One region of the Aureimonas sp. OT7 genome, then DNA from elsewhere that is predicted to be linked to it. Evidence: riboswitches for the same ligand, from Rfam matches in the RefSeq annotation. Region 1 holds a riboswitch; each other region holds the start of a gene.
The links. Region 1 has a riboswitch for cobalamin ahead of IGS74_RS12395 (TonB-dependent receptor). Riboswitches for the same ligand answer to the same signal wherever they lie in the genome.
Positions count from the first base shown of each region.

Region 2: another riboswitch for cobalamin. It lies ahead of IGS74_RS19470 (CbtB-domain containing protein); the one in region 1 lies ahead of IGS74_RS12395 (TonB-dependent receptor).
Region 3: another riboswitch for cobalamin. It lies ahead of IGS74_RS20295 (ABC transporter substrate-binding protein); the one in region 1 lies ahead of IGS74_RS12395 (TonB-dependent receptor).
Region 4: another riboswitch for cobalamin. It lies ahead of IGS74_RS11405 (ribonucleoside-diphosphate reductase subunit alpha); the one in region 1 lies ahead of IGS74_RS12395 (TonB-dependent receptor).

Region 1 is NZ_CP062167.1:2,591,252-2,596,000, reverse strand. It holds gene IGS74_RS12410 (hypothetical protein) at 1-38, shown strand, start outside; gene IGS74_RS12405 (glycosyltransferase family 4 protein) at 11-1,342, opposite strand; gene IGS74_RS12400 (glycosyltransferase) at 1,260-2,516, opposite strand; cobalamin riboswitch at 2,639-2,835, shown strand; gene IGS74_RS12395 (TonB-dependent receptor) at 2,913-4,749, shown strand, end outside.
Region 2 is NZ_CP062167.1:4,061,277-4,066,025, forward strand. It holds gene IGS74_RS19455 (cobyric acid synthase) at 1-162, shown strand, start outside; gene IGS74_RS19460 (cytochrome b) at 250-789, shown strand; gene IGS74_RS19465 (SDR family oxidoreductase) at 823-1,668, opposite strand; cobalamin riboswitch at 1,756-1,985, shown strand; gene IGS74_RS19470 (CbtB-domain containing protein) at 2,015-2,191, shown strand; gene IGS74_RS19475 (CbtA family protein) at 2,214-2,933, shown strand; gene cobU (bifunctional adenosylcobinamide kinase/adenosylcobinamide-phosphate guanylyltransferase) at 2,930-3,442, shown strand; gene cobW (cobalamin biosynthesis protein CobW) at 3,448-4,515, shown strand; gene cobN (cobaltochelatase subunit CobN) at 4,520-4,749, shown strand, end outside.
Region 3 is NZ_CP062167.1:2,840,447-2,845,195, forward strand. It holds gene uvrC (excinuclease ABC subunit UvrC) at 1-261, shown strand, start outside; gene pgsA (CDP-diacylglycerol--glycerol-3-phosphate 3-phosphatidyltransferase) at 334-915, shown strand; gene moaD (molybdopterin converting factor subunit 1) at 931-1,182, shown strand; gene IGS74_RS13570 (molybdenum cofactor biosynthesis protein MoaE) at 1,184-1,639, shown strand; cobalamin riboswitch at 1,680-1,875, shown strand; gene IGS74_RS20295 (ABC transporter substrate-binding protein) at 1,908-2,942, shown strand; gene IGS74_RS20300 (iron ABC transporter permease) at 2,981-3,979, shown strand; gene IGS74_RS13580 (ABC transporter ATP-binding protein) at 3,976-4,740, shown strand.
Region 4 is NZ_CP062167.1:2,384,132-2,388,880, reverse strand. It holds gene IGS74_RS11420 (histidine kinase dimerization/phosphoacceptor domain -containing protein) at 1-296, opposite strand, end outside; gene IGS74_RS11415 (response regulator) at 293-706, opposite strand; gene IGS74_RS11410 (CHASE3 domain-containing protein) at 736-2,229, opposite strand; cobalamin riboswitch at 2,362-2,574, shown strand; gene IGS74_RS11405 (ribonucleoside-diphosphate reductase subunit alpha) at 2,682-4,749, shown strand, end outside.

The DNA.
Region 1 (4,749 bases):
TGGCCGAAGCCTATCTGACCCGCGTTTCCGCCCGCTGATCGACATCGCCGTGCGATAGAAGCGCGGCGATCCTGCCGATGCCGGCGTCGGCGGAAAAGTCGCCCGTCACACGGGCACGGGCCGCCGCCCCCAGTTGCAGTCGCAACGCAGGCCGCCCGATCAGCCGCTCCAGCGCCTCGGCCAGCGCCGCCGGGTCCCGAGGCGGCACCAGCAGCCCCTCCACACCATCGGTGACGAACTCAGGCACGCCGGCAAAGTCCGTCGACAGGATGGGCAGGCCCTGCGTGGCCGCCTCCATCAAGACGTTGGGCAGGCCGTCCCGGTCTCCGCCGTCGCCCTCGCGGCACGCCAGCACGAACAGGTCTGCCGCGCGTAGCGCCTCGATGACCTGCCCTTGGGGGCGCGCTCCCAACCAGTCGATCCGGCCGGCCAGGCCCAGCCGCTCCGCCGTTTCGGCAAGCGGCTTCGCCAGATCGCCCCCACCGATCTGCGTCAGGCGCCAGTCCAGCTCCCTGGGCAACATGGCGAGCGCCTGCAGGAGATCGTCATAACCCTTCTTGGCCACCAGGCGGCCGATGCTGACCAGCCGGACGGGGGTGTCCCGTCCGTTTCCGCCGCCATCGCGGACGGGCGGTGCCGGAAAGCGACGAAGGTCCAGCCCATGATAGACGAGGCGCACGCGGTTCTTGTCGCCGCCCGGCGACAGGCGCACGAGTTCGTCGTGGCCCTGCCGCGTACAGGTGGTTCCCCAGATGCTGTCGGCGATCTTTTCGCGCTTTTCCCAGTCCGGCGTCGTCCAGATATCCTTGGCATGGGCGGAAAAGCTGAAGGGCAGTTGCCGGAGCTGCGCCGCATAGCGTGCGACGGAAGCCGGCGTGTGCAGGAAATGCGCGTAGATTTGCGTGATCTGCGGCGATAGTTCCCGAGCCAGAACCGCCGCCTGGCCGATGCGCCGCAGCCGGTTGGGGCTCGGATCTCGGCGCAGGTCGGCAAGCGCCGTGCGGACGAAGCGGCCAAGGCCCTTCTGGCGTGGCAGCGCCAGTACGCCGCGCAGGACGCGCAGCGGATCGTCCTTCAGATATTCCGGCAGGTAGTAGACAGGCGCCGCGATCTGCTCGTGCATCGGGTGGCGCGCACGGTCCGTCGGGCGCCGCAACGACCAGATATCCAGACAAAAGCCCAGTTGCTCCAGCCCCAGGATTTCCTGTGCGATGAAGGTTTCCGAAAGCCGGGGATAGCCCTTCAGGACGACGGCAATTCTACCGGCTTGCGGTTCGGGCCGTTTCTTTCGAGGGGCTGGGGAACCAGCCTCGCACCGTTGCGTCGATTGTATCCAGTCCATCAAGCAGCCTTGGCAGGGTCTTTTCCGAAGGTTTCGGGCGTCCGGGAAGGGCGCGGATGGCTTCTGCCATCAAATGCGGGTTGCGGTGGGCGCCGTCTTCCAGCCCGGCACCGTCCAGGCACGTGATGAGGCCCAGCTCGGCGGCCCGCTCGGCGCGGATGGTCTGTTCCATGCGCGGCGTGCGGCGCGGCACGATCACGGATCGTTTGTCGAAGGACAGGATCTCGCAGAACGTGTTGTAGCCACCCATGGCGATGATGCCTTCGGAGTTGGCGATGAGGTGCTCGATTCTGGAATCGAAGGTGATCGCTTCCACGTCGGGCAGGCGGGCCACGCGCTCCATGAAGGCGGCACGCTGATCGGGCGGCACGAAGGGGCCGAAGACGATGAGCGCGCCAAGGGGCAGGGACCGGTCGGCCTCGTAGGCCGAAAGGGTCCAGTCGATCAGCCCTTCGCCGTCGCCGCCACCGCCCGTCGTAACGAGCACATAGGGTTTGCAGGTGATGGATGGGTAGGCCGCCGTCGCGGAGACCTGGGGCAGGTCGCGCCGGAGATAGCCGGTATAGATGATTTCGTTTTGCAGCCGCTCGGGCAGGGAAAAGGGCGCCAGCGGCTCGTGGATCTCGGGAAGGCCGTAGACCCAGACGTTGTCGTAGAAGGCAGAAAGCGCCTCGGTCGCGCCCTTGCGCTCCCATTCGGGCACGATCACTGCGGCATCGTCCAGGACGTCGCGCAGGCCCAGCACGATGCGCGCGCCTGTCGCCTTCAGGTGCTCCAGCGTCGGCAGCAACTCGTCGCGGAAGCCGGCGGGCTCCTTGTCGACGATCAGGAGGTCGGGGTTCAGGCTGCGCGCCGTTGCCATGATGACGGAGCGGCGGATCTGCACGGTCTCGTCCAGCGACAGGCGCAGATTGGAGGTTGTGTACCCGCCATTCGGCAGCTTGACCACGCCCGGCACGCGTACGTAATCGACGCCGTCCTCGAAGTCGAAGCGGCCGATGATGGGAGAGCCGGAAATGATGACGATTGAGGCGTCATCCATCGACCCGACCAGCCGGTTGGCGATGGCGCGGCAACGCCGAAGATGGCCAAGGCCGAACGTGTCGTGGCTGTAGATCAGGATTCTCGGTCCGTCACGCCCCGTCGGACGGTCTTGCCGAAAACTATGCGCCATCCTTGCACTCCGCGCTGACCGGACCGGCCCCTCATCTCCTTGTTACAGTTGCGTTGCGGCAGCACAACCAGAAAGTCAGCCATCCCTTATCCTGTGGATGCTTGTGAGGCCGCGGTACCGTGTCTATTGTGCCGCGCGACGGTGCCCCGAAAGGGCTTCAAAGGGAACGCAGTGCGCCATCCGGCCATGCTGCGGCTGCCCCCGCAACTGTAGGCGGAGACTGCCTTGCCATTATGCCACTGGGGCCAGCGCCCCCGGGAAGGCGGCACGGCGGAAGGACCCGCGAGCCAGGAGACCTGCCGTCAGCCGTGGTTGCACGCGAACATGTCGGGCGGGGTGCCTCGACAGGGCCGGACCTCGTTCGATGCAACCGGAAACGATGTTAACGAGGTTGCCTTGTCCATCCGCCTTGCTGCCTGCCTGACAGGCTCGGCTCTTATCGCCATTTCGTCCGCCGCCAGCGCACAGATCAGTTTGCTGCCGGCGGCGATCGCGCTGGACCCCGTCATCGTCACGGCCAACCGGACGTCGACGCCGGCGCGCGCCGTCGGCAGCGCCGTCACCGTCATCGACAGGGCCGAACTGGAGCGGCGGCAGGTGCGCTTCGTGGCCGACGCGTTGCGGAGCGTGCCGGGGGTGGGCCTGAGCCGCACGGGCACGGTGGGCGGCCTGACCCAGGTTCGGCTGCGCGGCGCCGAGGGCAACCAGACGCTCGTGCTCATCGACGGCATCGAGGTGAACGATCCCGCCAGTGGCGGCGAGTACGATTTCGCCAACATGCTTGCCGACGATGTGGAGCGGATCGAGGTGCTGCGCGGTCCGCAGAGTGCGCTCTACGGGTCCGACGCCATCGGCGGCGTCGTCAACATCGTCACCCGCAAGGGCGAGGGCCGGACGTCCGCTTCGGCACGCCTGGAAGGTGGTAGCATGGGCACGGCCAGCGGCCTCCTGTCCATCGGCGGCGCTTCGGGCGGCGCCGACTTTTTCGGCAGCCTCGGCGGCTACCGCACGGACGGCGCCTCGAGCGCGTCCGAGTGGCGCGGCAACCTTGAGCGCGACGGTTATGACAACGTCACGGGCTTCGCCAAACTCGGCTTCGATGCCACGCAGGACCTGCGGTTCGACATGGTGGGCCGCGTGACGGACCATCGGGCCGACGCGGATGGGTTCGCCGACGGCCTGCCGGCCGATGCGGACGCCGCGACACGCGGCCGGCAGATGTACGGACGTGTGCAGGCCCGGCTGGATACGCTGGACGGGCGCTGGCAGCACGTCGCCGGCATCAGCCGCAGCCATTCGACGCTGCGCTACTTCACCGATAGGTCCCGCACCGACGATTATGTCGGCGACCGGACCAAGGTGGACTATCAATCCAACGTCTTCCTGGCGCAGGAGGCCGCGCGCCTGGACCATACGCTGACCTTCCTTGCCGAGCACGAGGAAGAATCCGCCGAAGTGGACGGTGCATACTCCAGCTTCGACCGCTCCACCGGCCAGAGCGGGCTGGTCGGCCAGTACCAACTCGGTATCGCGGACGCGCTGTTCCTGACCGGGGCGGTGCGCCACGACATGAACGAGCGTTTCGCCGATGCCACCACATGGCGGGGCACCGCGGCCTACGATCTGTCGCGGACCGGAACGAAACTGCGCGGCTCCTATGGTACGGGTATCAAGAACCCTTCCTTGTTCGAACTGTTCGGCTATGACGGCACCTATCGCGGAAACCCCGACCTGAAGCCGGAAAAGGCGGAAGGCTGGGACATCGGCTTGGACCAGTGGATCCTGCGCGATGCGCTGTCGATCGAAGCAACCTATTTCAACCAGCGCATTACCGACCTGATCCAGGGAGCGGGTACGACGTCCATCAACCTGGACGGTACGTCCACGATCCACGGCATCGAGCTTGGGGTGACGGCCTATCTTCTGGATGGGCTGACCGTGCGCGCGGCCTATACGTTCCTCGACGGCGATGACGCGGACGGCGTCACCCTGGCCCGCCGTCCGGAAAACGTCGCGAGCCTCGACATAGGCTACAGCTTCCTGGACGGTGCGGCTGCGCTCAACCTCGGCATCCTTTATACCGGCGGACAGCAGGATATCGCGTTCGATGCCTTCTACAACCAGTCACGCGTGGAGCTTGATCCCTATACGCTGGTGAACCTCGCCGGATCGTATCGTTTCAACGATCATGCGGAGGCCTTCGCCCGTGTCGAAAACCTGTTCGGCGAGCGCT
Region 2 (4,749 bases), 1.5 Mb from region 1:
GTCTTCGGCAACGATGCCTGGCGCAGCCGCTTTCTGTCGGATCTCGGCCATGCCGGCCCGCCGCTGGCCTACATGGCCGAAGTCGAGGCGTCGCTCGACGCCGTCGCCGACGCATTGGAGGCGGCGCTGGACGTGCCGTCGCTGCTGCGGCTCGCGCGGTGAAATGTTTCGTCACGCAATGGCATCTTCCCCCCGGCCGCGTCCTGGGCCAGATTTCATGGAACGTTTCCAGCAAGGGGCTCCAAGCCGATGCACTCGACCATGATGGATACGCCGGACCGATTCGGCATCGTCTCCCGCTTGTTTCACTGGGTGATGGTGCTGCTGCTGGCCTGGCAGTTCACCAGCGCCCTGCTGCGCGTCTTCGCCGAGGACACGCCGATCGAAGGGTTCTTCTGGTCGACCCACTATGCCGTCGGCTTCACCCTGTTCCTGCTGGCGATCCTGCGCGGCCTGTGGGGGCTGGCCAACCTGTCGCGGCGGCCGGGACATACGGCGATCCGCTTCGGCCGGCTGGCCACGCTCGGCCATCTGGCGATGTATCTCCTGATGATCGTGATCCCGTTCCTGGCCATACTTCGTGCCTACGGCAGCGGCAGGGGGTTTTCGCCCTACGGGTTCGAGATATTCGCCGCCACGGGCGAGCGTATTCCGGCGCTGATCGCGCCGGCGAGCGCCGTTCATGGCCTGCTCGGCTGGGTATTGCTGGCGCTGATCCTTGGGCACATCGCCATGGTGGCCATGCACGAGGCGGTCTGGAAGGATCGGATCGCCGCGCGCATGGTCTGACGGGCTGACGAAGGCCCTACGGCACCGACCGGTTCACGCCCCCATGAAGGCGCGGAACCGGTCCGCCCAGTCCTTGTGCCAGCGTGATAGCGGCGGCCGGTTGCGGATCACGTCCTCGGCCGCCCATTGGATCCGCTTTTCGTCGATGTCGCGCGTGACCTCGTTGTCGGGGCAGAGGATGTAGAAATCGCCGTCCGACAGACGCGCCATCATGAAATCCACCGTCTCCTCCGCCGTCCAGGCGGCATCCGGCTTGTCCCGACGCCCGCGGGCCGTCAACCCGGTGAAGACGAAACCGGGGATCAGCAGGGCCGCCGTCACAACGCCTCCCTCACGCTCCCGCAGCTCATGCGCCAGCGCCTCGGTGAACGTCTTAACCCCGGCCTTCGAGACATTGTAGGCAGGGTCGCCGGGCGGCGTGGTGATGCCCTGCTTGGACCCCGTATTGATGATCAGGCCCGGTTCGCCATGCTCCAGCATGGCGGGTCCGAATGCCCGCGTACCATTGATGACCCCGCCCAGATTGACCGACAGGACGGCATCCCAGTTCCGTTCCTCGCCGAAGATCGAGGAGCCGGGTTGGATGCCGGCGTTGTTCATCAGCACATGGATCGGGCCCAGCGTCCGCTCCAGATGCGCGGCAGTCTTCGCCAGCCCGGCCCTGTCCGTCACGTCGCAGGCGGCCGCCGCCACATTGAGATCGGCGCCGGCCTCCTTCTCGAGCAGGTCCAGCGCCTCGGCCAGCGGCTCCATGTCCCGGTCCACGATGGCCACGTTCATGCCCTCGGCCAGGAACCGGCGGGCGGCGGCAAGGCCGATGCCGGCCGCCCCGCCCATCACGACCGCGTTGTGGTTGGGGACAATTGCGGGGTGCGGCATGAACAACTCCGGTGGATCAATCGTTTCGGTCCCGCCTTTTTCGGACAGGAGGCCCGCATTGGCAAGTTGCGGCCGGCGAGCCGACTGATTATCGTGACGCCCGATGGTCCCGTACCGCACCCTGCGGCTTCGGGCTAAGAGGGAATGCGAAGGGCCGACCCAATCCGGGGGCCCGTATCGTAGCCGACCCCGCGACTGTAGAGCGGAGAGGTTGTTCCACCGGCATGCCGGAAACGCCACTGGGCCACCGCCCGGGAAGGCAGGAAGCAACCGCTGACCCGCGAGCCAGGAGACCTGCCATCGCTGAAGAGCGGCAATCCTGCCGCCGTCACGGAGGTTGAACCTTATGACCGCGCATTCCGCGTCGCAGACGCATGCTTCTTCGTCAGGGCGCATCGCAACCGCGCTCTTTGCCCTCGTTCTCGGTGCCTTCTTCGTCTATGGCGCGGGCTTCGCCGCCGCCGACGCGCTGCATGACACCGCACACGACGCGCGCCACGCCATGGGCCTTCCCTGCCACTGAACCGGGATACAAGGAACGCACCATGCTGGCACGAACCCTTATCGCGGCCCTCCTGGCCGGAATGCTGGCTGGCCTGGCGATCACGCCGGTCCAGTCGCTGAAGACAACTCCGCTCATCCTTGCCGCCGAAGTCTTCGAGGACGGCGGCGCACCTGCCCACGACCATGCTGCCGGCCTTTCCCTCGTTACGCCCGCCATGGCCCATGGCGGCGAGGGCGAGGAAAGCGCCACGCTGGTCGCCAGCCGCCTCGGTGGCACGGCGATGGCCAATATCGTGCTGGGCGCCGGCTTCGCACTGCTGCTGGCAGCAGCCAGCCTGGCCTTCGACAAACCGCTCACGGCCCGCAATGGCGCGGTCTGGGGCCTTGCCGGTTTCGGCGTGCTGACGCTCGCCCCCGCGCTGGGCCTGCCGCCCGAGCTGCCGGCAATGCCCGCCGCCGACCTCGGGGCGCGGCAAGCCTGGTGGTTGATGGCCGTGCTGTGCACCGGCGGGGGCCTGGCCGGCATCGTCCTGTCGCGGCGCACATGGCAACGCCTGCTCGGCCTCGTGCTGATCGCGGCGCCCCTGTTCGTGCCGGCGCCGCACCCAGCGGAGCTCGCGAGCCCCATTCCGCCCAGCCTGGCGGCGGAGTTCGCCGTGGCGTCGCTGGCAACGTCCGCACTGTTCTGGGTGCTGATCGGCCTGTTCTCCGGATTGGTGCTCGACGCGATCCGGCGCACCGCCAGTCCGCACCCGGCGTGAGGCGATCCGTTTTCGTGCTCGGCGGAGCGCGCTCCGGCAAGAGCGCCTTCGCCGAGCGGCTTGCCGACGCCAGTGAGCTCGAGCGGGTCTACATCGCCACGGGGCAGGCCTTCGACGCCGAGATGGCGGCCCGCATCGAGGCGCATCGGCGCTCTCGCGGCGCCGGCTGGCGCACCGTGGAAGCACCGTGCGATCTGGCGCAGGCCATCGGCGCCGAGGCACGCCACGACCGCGTCCTGCTGGTGGACTGCCTGACGCTGTGGCTCAGCAACATCCTTCTGGCGGATCGCGACATCGCCGCCGCCACCGAAGACCTGTGCCGGATGCTGGCAGCGGCGGATGGGACGATCATTCTCGTGTCCAACGAGGTCGGCCTTTCGATCGTGCCGGAAAACGCGCTGGCCCGCGCCTTCCGCGACCATTCCGGCCGCATGAACCAGACCATCGCAGCACTGGCCGACGAAGCCTGGTTCGTTGCCGCGGGGCTGCCGCTGAAACTGAAAGGATAGAAGACATGGCCCACAAGATCCCCGCAACGGTCATCACCGGCTTTCTCGGCGCCGGAAAGACGACGCTGATCCGCAATCTTCTCGCCGATGCCGGCGGCCGGCGCATTGCCCTCATCATCAACGAGTTCGGCGATCTGGGCGTCGACGGAGACGTGCTCCGCGCCTGTGCCGGCACCGCCTGCCGGGAAGAGGATATCGTGGAGCTGACGAATGGCTGCATCTGCTGCACCGTCGCCGACGACTTCATCCCCACGATGACGAAGCTTCTGGAGCGCGACGAGAAGCCCGATCACATCGTCATCGAGACATCGGGGCTGGCGCTGCCGCAGCCGCTGGTCGCCGCCTTCAACTGGCCCGGCATCCGCGAACAGGTGACCGTCGATGGCGTCGTCACCGTTATCGACACGGCGGCCGTCGCCGCCGGCCGCTTCGCCGACGACGAGGCGCGTGTGGCTGCGCAGCGCGCGGCCGACGACAGCCTCGATCACGACAACCCGCTGGAAGAACTGTTCGAGGACCAGATCCGGGCCGCCGACCTTATCGTACTCAACAAGGCCGACCTGGTGGATGCCGCGGCGTTGGACGGGGTGCGGATGCAGGTGGAGCGCGAAGCCGGCCGCAAGCTGCCCATCCTGACGGCGGAGGGCGGCAGGCTGCCGGCCGACGTGCTGATCGGCCTTCAGTCCGGCACCGAATCGCTGATCGCCGGGCGTCGGTCGCATCATGAGATACATCATGCCGACGGACACGAGCACGACCACGAGGATTTCGACAGCTTCCGGGTGGATTTGGGGGCGGTCCCCTCGCGCGAGGCGCTGGAAGACGCTCTCAGGACCGTCATCGCACGGTACGACATTCTCCGCCTGAAAGGGTTCGCCAGTATAGAGGGCAAGCCGATGCGCCTGCAGGTGCAGGCGGTGGGCAACCGTATCGACAGCTATTTCGACCGTCCCGCCGGCCAGGACGAAGGGACGCGCCTTGTGGTCATCGGCCTGCATGACAGGCTGGACGATGACGCCCGCAAGGCCATCACCGCGCATCTGGAGACGCTGACGACACGCGCGGCGGCCTGACCAAATGCACCTGCTGCTGGCGGAAAAGGGCTCTCTTGCAGAAACCGCCGAGGCGGTCGATCTCGGCCAGTCTCCGGGCGAAATCGTTGTTCTGTCAGCCGCCGATACGGAGCTGGCCGCCCTGTCTTCGGCGGCGCGCCGCCTGAACCTCGCACCGGGCCGCCTGCGGCTGGCCAATCTGATGCGGCTGACGCATCCCATGTCGGTGGACACCTATGTGGAGCGGACCTTGTC
Region 3 (4,749 bases), 250 kb from region 1:
GTCCTGTATTTCGTTCAGCGCCTGCGGGACGAAGCGCACCGCTTCGCCATAGGCACCCACCGCGCGCGCCGCTCCAAGGAATTGACGCGCAACCCGCTCGACGAGATCGCCGGGATCGGGCCGGCGCGCAAACGCGCCCTGCTGCAGCATTTCGGAACGGCCAAGGCCGTCTCCCGCGCGGCCCTGAGCGACCTGCGCAAGGTGGACGGCATTTCAGAGGCCATGGCGCGGCTGGTCTACGATCATTTCAACGGCGGCTGAAGATCGACTTCCATGCCTTGACGTATGGCCCCACGAGCGGTTCAAAGGGCCAACGAACTGCGGACGGTAACCATGGCATCCAAGGCACTCAACCTGCCGAACATCCTGACGTATGCGCGCATCATCGCGGTGCCGCTGGTCGTCCTGTGCTTCTTCGTGGAGGGGCGGCTGCACGGGTCCGACACGGCGCGCTGGTGGGCTGTCTTCCTGTTCGCCACGGCCAGCCTCACCGACTGGCTCGACGGCTATCTGGCGCGCGCATGGCAACAGACCTCGACCATCGGCCGCATGCTGGACCCCATCGCCGACAAGCTTCTCGTGGCGGCCGCGCTTCTGGTTCTGGCGGCCGACGGCACCATTGCCGGCTGGAGCATCTGGGCCGCCATCGTGATCCTGTGCCGGGAAATCCTCGTATCCGGCCTGCGCGAATACCTGGCCGAGCTGAAGGTGAGCGTTCCGGTGACGCGGCTGGCCAAGTGGAAGACGGCGGCGCAGATGGTGGCCATCGCCTTCCTGCTGGCGGGCCCGGCCGGAGACCAGATTTTCCCCTATGTCACGGAACTCGGCATATTCTTCCTCTGGATCGCGGCGCTGATCACCCTTTATACCGGCTATGATTATTTCCGAGCGGGCCTGCGCCATATCGACGTCTGACCGGGAGGTCGCGCCATGAAACTCGCCTATTTCGCATCCATCCGGGAGCGCATCGGCCTTGCCGGCGAGGATGTTTCCCTGCCGGCCGACATCGGCACCGTGGCCGACCTGATACGCTGGCTGGAAGGCCGCGGCGAAAATTATGCGCAGGCCCTGAAGACGCCCCAGCTCGTGCGTGTCGCGCTAGATCATGAGCATGCACGGCACGATGCGCCGCTGGCCCGCGTTCGGGAAGTCGCGTTCTTCCCGCCGATGACGGGGGGATGACATGGCACTCGTCCGCGTCCAGGCCGAGCGCATCGATTTCGCGCAAGCGGCGTCCACGCTGCCCTCCGACGGCTCGTTCGGCGCGCTGGTCAGCTTTACCGGATACTGCCGCGACGAAGCCGGGCGCCTCGCCGCGCTCGAGATAGAGCACTACCCGGGCATGGCAGAAGGGCAGATCGGCAAGATCGCCGAATCCGTCGCCGCACGCTGGCCGCTGGCCGGCTGGGCCATCATCCATCGCTTCGGCATGATTCTGCCCGGCGAGGAGATCGTCTTCGTTGCCTGCGCTTCGCAGCATCGGCAAGCCGCCTTCGAGGCCGCGTCCTGCATCATGGATTTCATGAAGACCGAGGCGCCGTTCTGGAAACGCGAGCATCTCGTGGATGGCAGCGTAGGCGCATGGGTAGAGGCCCGCGATACCGACGCCGCCGCAACGGACCGATGGCACAGGCTTTGAGCCGCAGCCAGCATTGCGGTTGTGAAGGCCCGCGCCGTCTGGTAGCGACATCGGTGCCGGTTTCCGCAAGGAATTGAAAGGGAATCCGTAGCTGGCCTCAAGGCCGGCCAAACGGAACTGCCCCCGCAACTGTAGGCGGTGAGCGCCGCGCGATTTCGTCACTGGGGATCCCCCGGGAAGGCCGCGCAAGCTTCGACCCGCCAGTCAGGAGACCTGCCGGCACGAACAGCAACGCGAACTGGGCGGGGTTGCCCAGGAAGGTGTCGACATGGCGAATTTCAATCGGGCCCGCGCCCGGACTTTCATCTCCTCGCTCGCATTGGCGGCGTGCCTGGGCTTCTCTGCCCAGGCTACGGCGCAAACGACCTATCCGCTGACGCTGCAAAACTGCGGTGTCGATATCCGGTTCGAGGCCGTGCCGGACAGCGTCGTCGCCGTCGGCCAGGCCGTCACCGAGATTCTTTATTCGCTCGACTTGCAGGAGAAGGTTGCCGGCACGGCAGTCTGGTTCACCGACGTCCTTCCGCAATTCGAGGAGGCAAACGCCGGAATCGAGCGCCTTGCCGACAACGATCCGAGCTTCGAAAGCGTCGTCGCCAAACGTCCGGGGCTGGTTGCCGCGCAATATGAATGGCATGTCGGCCCTCAGGGCATCGTAGCGACTCGCGAGCAATTCTCCGATCTTGGCATTCCCACCTATATCCTGCCGTCCGACTGCGTCGGCAAGGACAACACCGCGGGCTCCGATGGAACGCGGACCGCCATGTATTCCATGGACACTCTCTACCAGGGCATTACGGAGCTCGCCGACATTCTTGCCGTACCCGAGCGCGGCCGGGCCCTGGTGGCCGACCTGCGCAACCGGGAAAGCACGGCCATCGAGACGGCACAGGCGCTGGGGATGGACGATGTCAGCGCCATGTTCTGGTTCTCCTCTCCCGAGCTTTCGGGGGATCCGTTCGTTGCCGGAAGCAAGGGGCCTCCCGCAACGATGATGGATGCGCTTGGGCTGCGCAATATCATCGAAAGCGACGAGGAGTGGCCCCTCGTAAGCTGGGAAACCATCGCCCGCGCCGACCCATCCATCATCGTGGTGGCCAGCATGGACCGGCGCCGCTTCGAGGCCGACGACTACGAGAAGAAGCTGGAGTTCCTGCGCACCGACCCGGTTGCCAGCCAGATGGACGCGGTCCGCAACGATCGTATCGTCGTGCTGGACGCGCATGCGATGGACCCTTCCATCCGCAACATCGCGGCACTGGAAACCCTTGCCGACGCCTTGTCCAAGCTCGACGCACGGTGACGGCAGCCGGTATCGCAAGGGCGCGGCCCGCGACGCCCATTGCCTGGGCGGGCGCGGGCGTCGCGATCCTGACGGCGGCGATCCTTGCCGGTATAATCATCGGTGAAACGCCCTTGCCGCCGTCGCTTGTCGGCTCCGTCCTCGCCAACAAGCTTTTCGGCGCCGCCCATGCGGTGGACGCCATCGATTCCGGTATAGTCTGGAACTACCGCATGCCACGCACGCTGGTTGCCGCGGCATGCGGTGCCGGGTTGGCGCTGGCCGGCGTGGTCCTGCAATCTTTGGTGCGCAACGCCTTGGCAGACCCCTATCTTCTGGGTGTTTCGGCGGGCGCTTCCACCGGCGCCGTCGCGGTGACGATCATGGGAGTCGGGGCTGGCGCCATCGGCCTTTCGGCCGGGGCTTTCGCGGGGGCGGCGCTGGCGTTCCTTATGGTCGCCGCCCTTGCCCGTGCGGCGGGCGGCGGGCCGGCGCAGATGGTTCTTGCGGGCATTGCCGGCTCGCAATTGTTCAACGCTCTCACCTCTTTCTTCATCGCCCGCTCGGCCAATGCGGAACAGGCGCGCGGTATCATGTTCTGGCTGCTGGGCAACCTGTCCGGCGTGCGCTGGCCCGACGTTTCGCTTGCAGCACCGGCTGCGGCGCTGGCGCTGGTGGTCTGCCTGTGGTGCGCGCGCGGTCTCGATGCCTTTTCCTTCGGCTCGGAAGCGGCATCCTCGCTCGGTATCGATGTCCGGCGCATTCGAATCGCCCTCATCGGCGTCGTCACGCTGACAACCGCCATCATGGTCAGCCTGGTCGGCTCGATCGGCTTCGTCGGACTGGTCGTCCCTCATGCCGCACGCTTCATCGCCGGTGTGCGGCACCGCCGGCTCATCCCCGCTTCGGCGCTGCTGGGAGCGGTTTTCCTGATCGCCGCCGATATCGTGTCGCGCATGCTGATCCCCGGCCAGGTCGTTCCGATCGGCGTCGTGACCGCCCTTGTCGGGGCACCGGGCTTTGCGCTGATCCTCGTGCGCAGGCGCATGCGCCCATGAGGGTAGAAGCCAGGGATCTCCACTGGGCCGTCGGTGGCAAGCCGATCGTCTCCGGCGTCAGCCTCGACATCGCGCCCGGCGAGACGCTTGGCGTCGTCGGGCCGAATGGGTCCGGCAAGTCGACGCTTCTGCGCCTTTTGGCTGGCCTGCTGCCTTCGAATGGCGTTGTTCTGGACGGCAGGCCGGCGTCAGGCTTCACGCGGCGGGATCTGGCGCGAAACCTTGCCTTCGTGGCCCAATCCTCCGATACGGAGGAAGCGCTGACGGTCCGCGATTGCGTGGAACTGGGCCGCACACCCTGGCTTGCGCCCTTTGCGGCGCCGAGCGCGGCCGACCTTGAGATTATCGCGCAATCCATAAGCGCCGCGGGCCTCGACGGGTTCGACACCCGTTTCTGGAGCACGCTGTCGGGCGGCGAGCGCCAACGCGTGCACATTGCGCGCGCCCTGGCGCAGCGCCCGCGCCTGCTGCTCCTGGACGAGCCGACCAACCATCTCGACATTCACCATCAGATGGAAGTGCTGCGGCTCGTCTGCGCGCTGCCGGTCACGGTGGTCGTGGCCTTGCACGATCTTAACCAGGCACTGGGATGCGACCGGCTGGCGATCATGGAAAAAGGGCGGCTCGCCGCATTGGGCAGGCCGGCCGACGTTTTGACCGAAGCGCGCCTTGCATCGATCTTCCGGGTCGGCAGCCGTACCCTGACCGACCCGAGCGACGGGCACCGCGTCTACCGCTTCATTCCGCTGGATCGCAGATAGCAGAACGCC
Region 4 (4,749 bases), 210 kb from region 1:
GACAACTCGGTCGATGCCGTCACGTAGACTGCCGGCGGCGCGTTCTCCATGGCGCTCATGTCGCTCAGGATATCGAGGCCGGACCCGGAGCCGAGGTCGTGATCCAGGATGACCGCGGAAAAGTCGCGATCGTTGAGGAGTTGCAGGCCGGTGACGGCATCGGGCGCATGCACCACTGATATGCCATGGCGGCTCAACATGCGCTGGGCAAGGCGGCCGGCCACGACGTCGTCGTCGACGTACAGAACTGTGACACCGGCTGCGCCCGGCTGGATCGCGCCCCCGGCCATCGTCATTCCGTTTCCGGCACCTGCATCACCGAGAAGAACAGGCCAAGCTGCCGGATGGCATTGGCGAAGCCTTCGTAGTCCACCGGCTTGGTGATGTAGACATTGGCGCCGAGATCATAGCAGCGCTGGATCTCGCGGCTGTCGTCGGTCGTCGTCAGGACGATGACGGGCGAGAGCTTGGTATGCGGGTTGGCCTTCACTTTCTCCAGGATGTCCACCCCGCCCATGTCCGGCAGGTTCAGGTCGAGAAGGATCAGGAGGTGCCGTCCGGCACTGTCCTCGCCCGAGCCATCCGCACCGAACAGGAACGCCAACGCGTCCGTGCCGTTGCCGAAGGGCAGGATCTCGTTGTTGACGCCGGCACGACGGATGTTCTTTTCGATCAGCCGTGCGTGGCCCTCGTCGTCCTCGATCATGACGATCTGGACAGGCTTTGCGGTCCTGCTCACGATTCAATGCTCCGCTTCACGTTCAAAAGATTGGCCGGCAGGACGAGCGTGAAGGTCGAGCCCTTGCCGAGTTCAGATTTGAGGCCGATGTCGCCGCCCAGGTTGCGGGCCAGCGTCCGCACATGCGCCAACCCGATCCCCTCACCCGCAGTATCCTGTTTTCCCGACCGTCGGAAGAGCTCGAACACCCGTTCATTGTCAGCCGGCGAAATGCCCCGTCCATTGTCCTCGACCTCAATGACGACGCGGCCGTAGGAATCATTCCGTGTACGGACGGATATCCGCAAGGGACGCGACGGCTCGCGGTACTTGATTGCGTTATCAAGCAGATTCCCCAGCATCTGATCAAGCGACAGGCGGTCGGTGACGATGGACGTCGCCTTGACATCGGTTTCGATCTCACCGTTGTTCTCGGCACCCTGATGGTGCACGGCATTCGTCGCCGTCTCCACCAGGGCTCGAAGGTCCACCCTTTCCGGCTTCAGGCTGCGCCGCCCTTCCCGCGATATCTTCAGGATGGCGTTGATGAGGCCGTCCATCTTGCGGGTCGACGAGCGGATGAATGAGATGGCCTCGGGAACCTCCTGGTTGATCGCCTCCTCGGCATGGCGGCGCAGCGGTTCCTCGCTTGGCGGCAGGCTGGCCATGTAGTCCCGCACCGGCGAAAACGTCGCCTCCAGTTCGCTGGTGAAGCCCATGATGTTCACAAGCGGCGCGCGCAGATCATGCGTCACAATGTAGGCGAAGCGCTGAATCTCCTCGTTCGCCTTGATGAGGTCGGTGGTGCGCTCTTGGACGCGGGCTTCCAGAGCCGTGTTTGCGGCCTCGATTTCGGCGCGGGCCTCGGCGACTTCCCGCGTATAGCGCAGGATGGTCCAGGCGGCGGCGGCGGCCATCAGGATGATGGCGATGGCGCCGATCACCGTGACGTGGCGCAAGGTGGACCCGATGTTCTCCTGCCGCTCTATGCCGGCCTGCAATTGCGCTTCCGCCTGGTCGAGAATCATGCCGAGCTGGCCTCGGATCTCGTCCATGAGGGCGAGCCCGGCGCCGCCGGCCACCTCTGCGACGGCCGCGTCATACTGGCCGCTGAGCGCAAGCGAAACGGTGGAATCCAGTTCCGCCGTCTTGGCCGTCACACGCTGGCTCAGTTCCGACAAGTCCGCGCGGCCGCCCATCATCTCGTCCATCGCCACCTGCAGCCGTTCGACCCTGGGCGCGATGGACCCGATCTGCTCGCGATACGGCTCGAGGTAACGCTGGTCACGTGTCAGGAGATATCCGCGCTGGCCGGTTTCGGCATCGACGATGCGGGACAAAAGGTCAGCTGCCGCGCTCCGCACCGCGCGTGTCATGACGACTTTATCGAAATTCTGCTGGGTCAGCCGGGTCAAATACATCGAACCGCCAACGATCGCCAGAAGCAGAAGCAGCGCGGCCGCCAGGAAAGCGAATGTGCGGGCATAGAACTGCTTTTGGGAAATGGGCATCGGAACCAGGTGTTTGTTGCAACGATGCCCTGAATGCCGCAGCACGGGCTGAACCACAATCGAGAATTTTCCCGAACGCTTCGGCGCGGTGGAAAACCGACGAAGGCGGGTTGACACCCGCGACCGCGTAAAACAATCTGTTGTGGTCACGGTCTTCCATAGACACAAGATATGGAAGCTAAGAGGGAATTCGGTTCGCCGCTCAAATGGTTAGTCCGAAGCTGTCCCCGCAACTGTAGACGGGTAGCCCGCACCCAATCGCGCCACTGGAGCCTGGCTCCGGGAAGGCCGGGTGCCGGCGACGACCCGTGAGCCAGGAGACCTGCCGTGTCGATGAACCTTTCCCTGGGCGGGGTGTCCCGGCGGATCGTGTAGCTTGCCCGGCGTCTCGCGGCGCCGGTATGCAGCACGTGTCCGCCTGGCCTGTCCATCCTCTTCGACAGGAACAGCCGATGTCACTTTCCGCAGAATTCCCGACAGTCCGTCCGGCCTCGGAGGCGCAGGCCAGTCCCCTGCGCGTCGTCAAGCGCAACGGCCAGAGCGACGTCTTCGATGCCGGCAAGATCAGCATCGCCGTCACCAAGGCTTTCCTGGCCGTCGAGGGCCGGGAGGCCGCCGGTTCGTCGCGCGTGCACGACATCGTCGACGATCTGACGGATCAGGTTGCCTCGGCCGTGCAGCGCCGCGCCGGCCGTGACCATGTCATCCATATCGAGGACGTGCAGGACCAGGTCGAGCTGGCGCTGATGCGCGGCGGCCATCACAAGGTGGCCCGCGCCTATGTCCTGTACCGGGAGGAGCGCGCCAGGGCGCGGTTGGAAACGCAGGCCGCGCCTGCCGCACCGGCGATCGTGGTGCGCGAGCCGGATGGCGGCGCCACGCCGCTCGACATGGACCGCCTGGCGGCCGTCGTGGCCGAGGCGGTCGATGGGTTGCCCGGTGCGGATGCGGCGCTGATCGTCCGCGAAACCAAACGCAACCTTTACGATGGCATCTCGCGCGAGGAGCTGTCCGACGCCCCGATCCTGGCGGCGCGGGCGCTTGTCGAGACCGATCCGGACTATGCCTTCGCCAGCGCACGCCTGTTGATGGACAAGCTCCGGGCCGAGGCGCTCAGCTTCGTCAGGGGCGTGCCGACCAACGCCACTGCCGCCGACATGCAGGACGCCTATACGGATTACTTTTCGCGCTACCTCGCCCGCGGTGTCGCGGAACAGCTCATCGACCCCGAGCTCGCGCGCTTCGATATCGCCGTTCTCGGTGCGTCCCTGAAGCCGGAACGCGACCGGCAGTTCCAGTTTCTTGGGCTGCAGACCCTGTACGACCGGTATCTCCTGCACAGCAACGGTACCCGCTTCGAGCTGCCGCAGGCCTTCTTCATGCGGGTGGCCATGGGCCTTTCAGTCCGCGAAACGGACCGGGAAGCGCGCGCCATCGAGTTCTACGAGCTTCTGTCCAGCTTCCGCTTCATGGCGTCGACGCCGACGCTGTTCAATTCGGGCACGCCGCGCCCGCAATTGTCGTCCTGTTTCCTCACCACCATCGGTGACGATCTCAGCCAGATCTTCAAGTCGGTGCGGGATAACGCCCTTCTGGCCAAGTATTCCGGCGGCCTCGGCAACGACTGGACGCCGGTGCGGGGTCTTGGTGCGCATATCCGCGGCACCAACGGCAAAAGCCAGGGCGTGGTGCCTTTCCTGAAGGTGGCCAACGATACCGCTATCGCCGTCAACCAGGGCGGCAAGCGCAAGGGCGCGGTCTGCGCCTATCTGGAAACATGGCATGTCGACATCGAGGAATTCCTCGACCTGCGGAAGAACACCGGCGACGACCGCCGCCGGACACACGATATGAATACCGCCAACTGGGTGCCCGACCTGTTCATGGAGCGAGTCGAGGCTGACGCTGAATGGACCTTGTTTTCCCCGGACGAGGTGCCGCACCTGCACGATCTGTACGGCGCGGACTTCAAGGCGGCCTACGAGGCCGCTGAACGGGATGCCGCAGGCGGCCGCGTGCGTGTGCATCGCAAGGTCCGTGCCGTCGATCTGTGGCGGCGGATGCTGACCATGCTGTTCGAGACGGGGCATCCCTGGATCACCTTCAAGGACGCGTGCAACATCCGCTCGCCGCAACGCCATGCCGGTACCATCCATTCGTCCAACCTGTGCACGGAGATTACCCTCAACACATCCGCCGACGAAGTGGCGGTCTGCAACCTCGGCTCGGTCAACCTCGTCGCGCACCTGTCCGACGACGGGCTCGATGCGGACCGTGTCGCCGACACGGTGCGCACGGCGATGCGGATGCTGGACAATGTGATCGACATCAACTTCTACACCATTCCGGAAGCACGCCGCTCGAACCTGCGGCACCGCCCTGTCGGCCTCGGCCTCATGGGTTTCCAGGATGCGTTGCAGGCGTTGCGCATTCCCTATGCCAGCAAGGCGGCGGTGCGGTTTGCCGACGAGAGCATGGAACTGATCTCCTGGCACGCCATCGCCGCCTCCAGCGACCTGG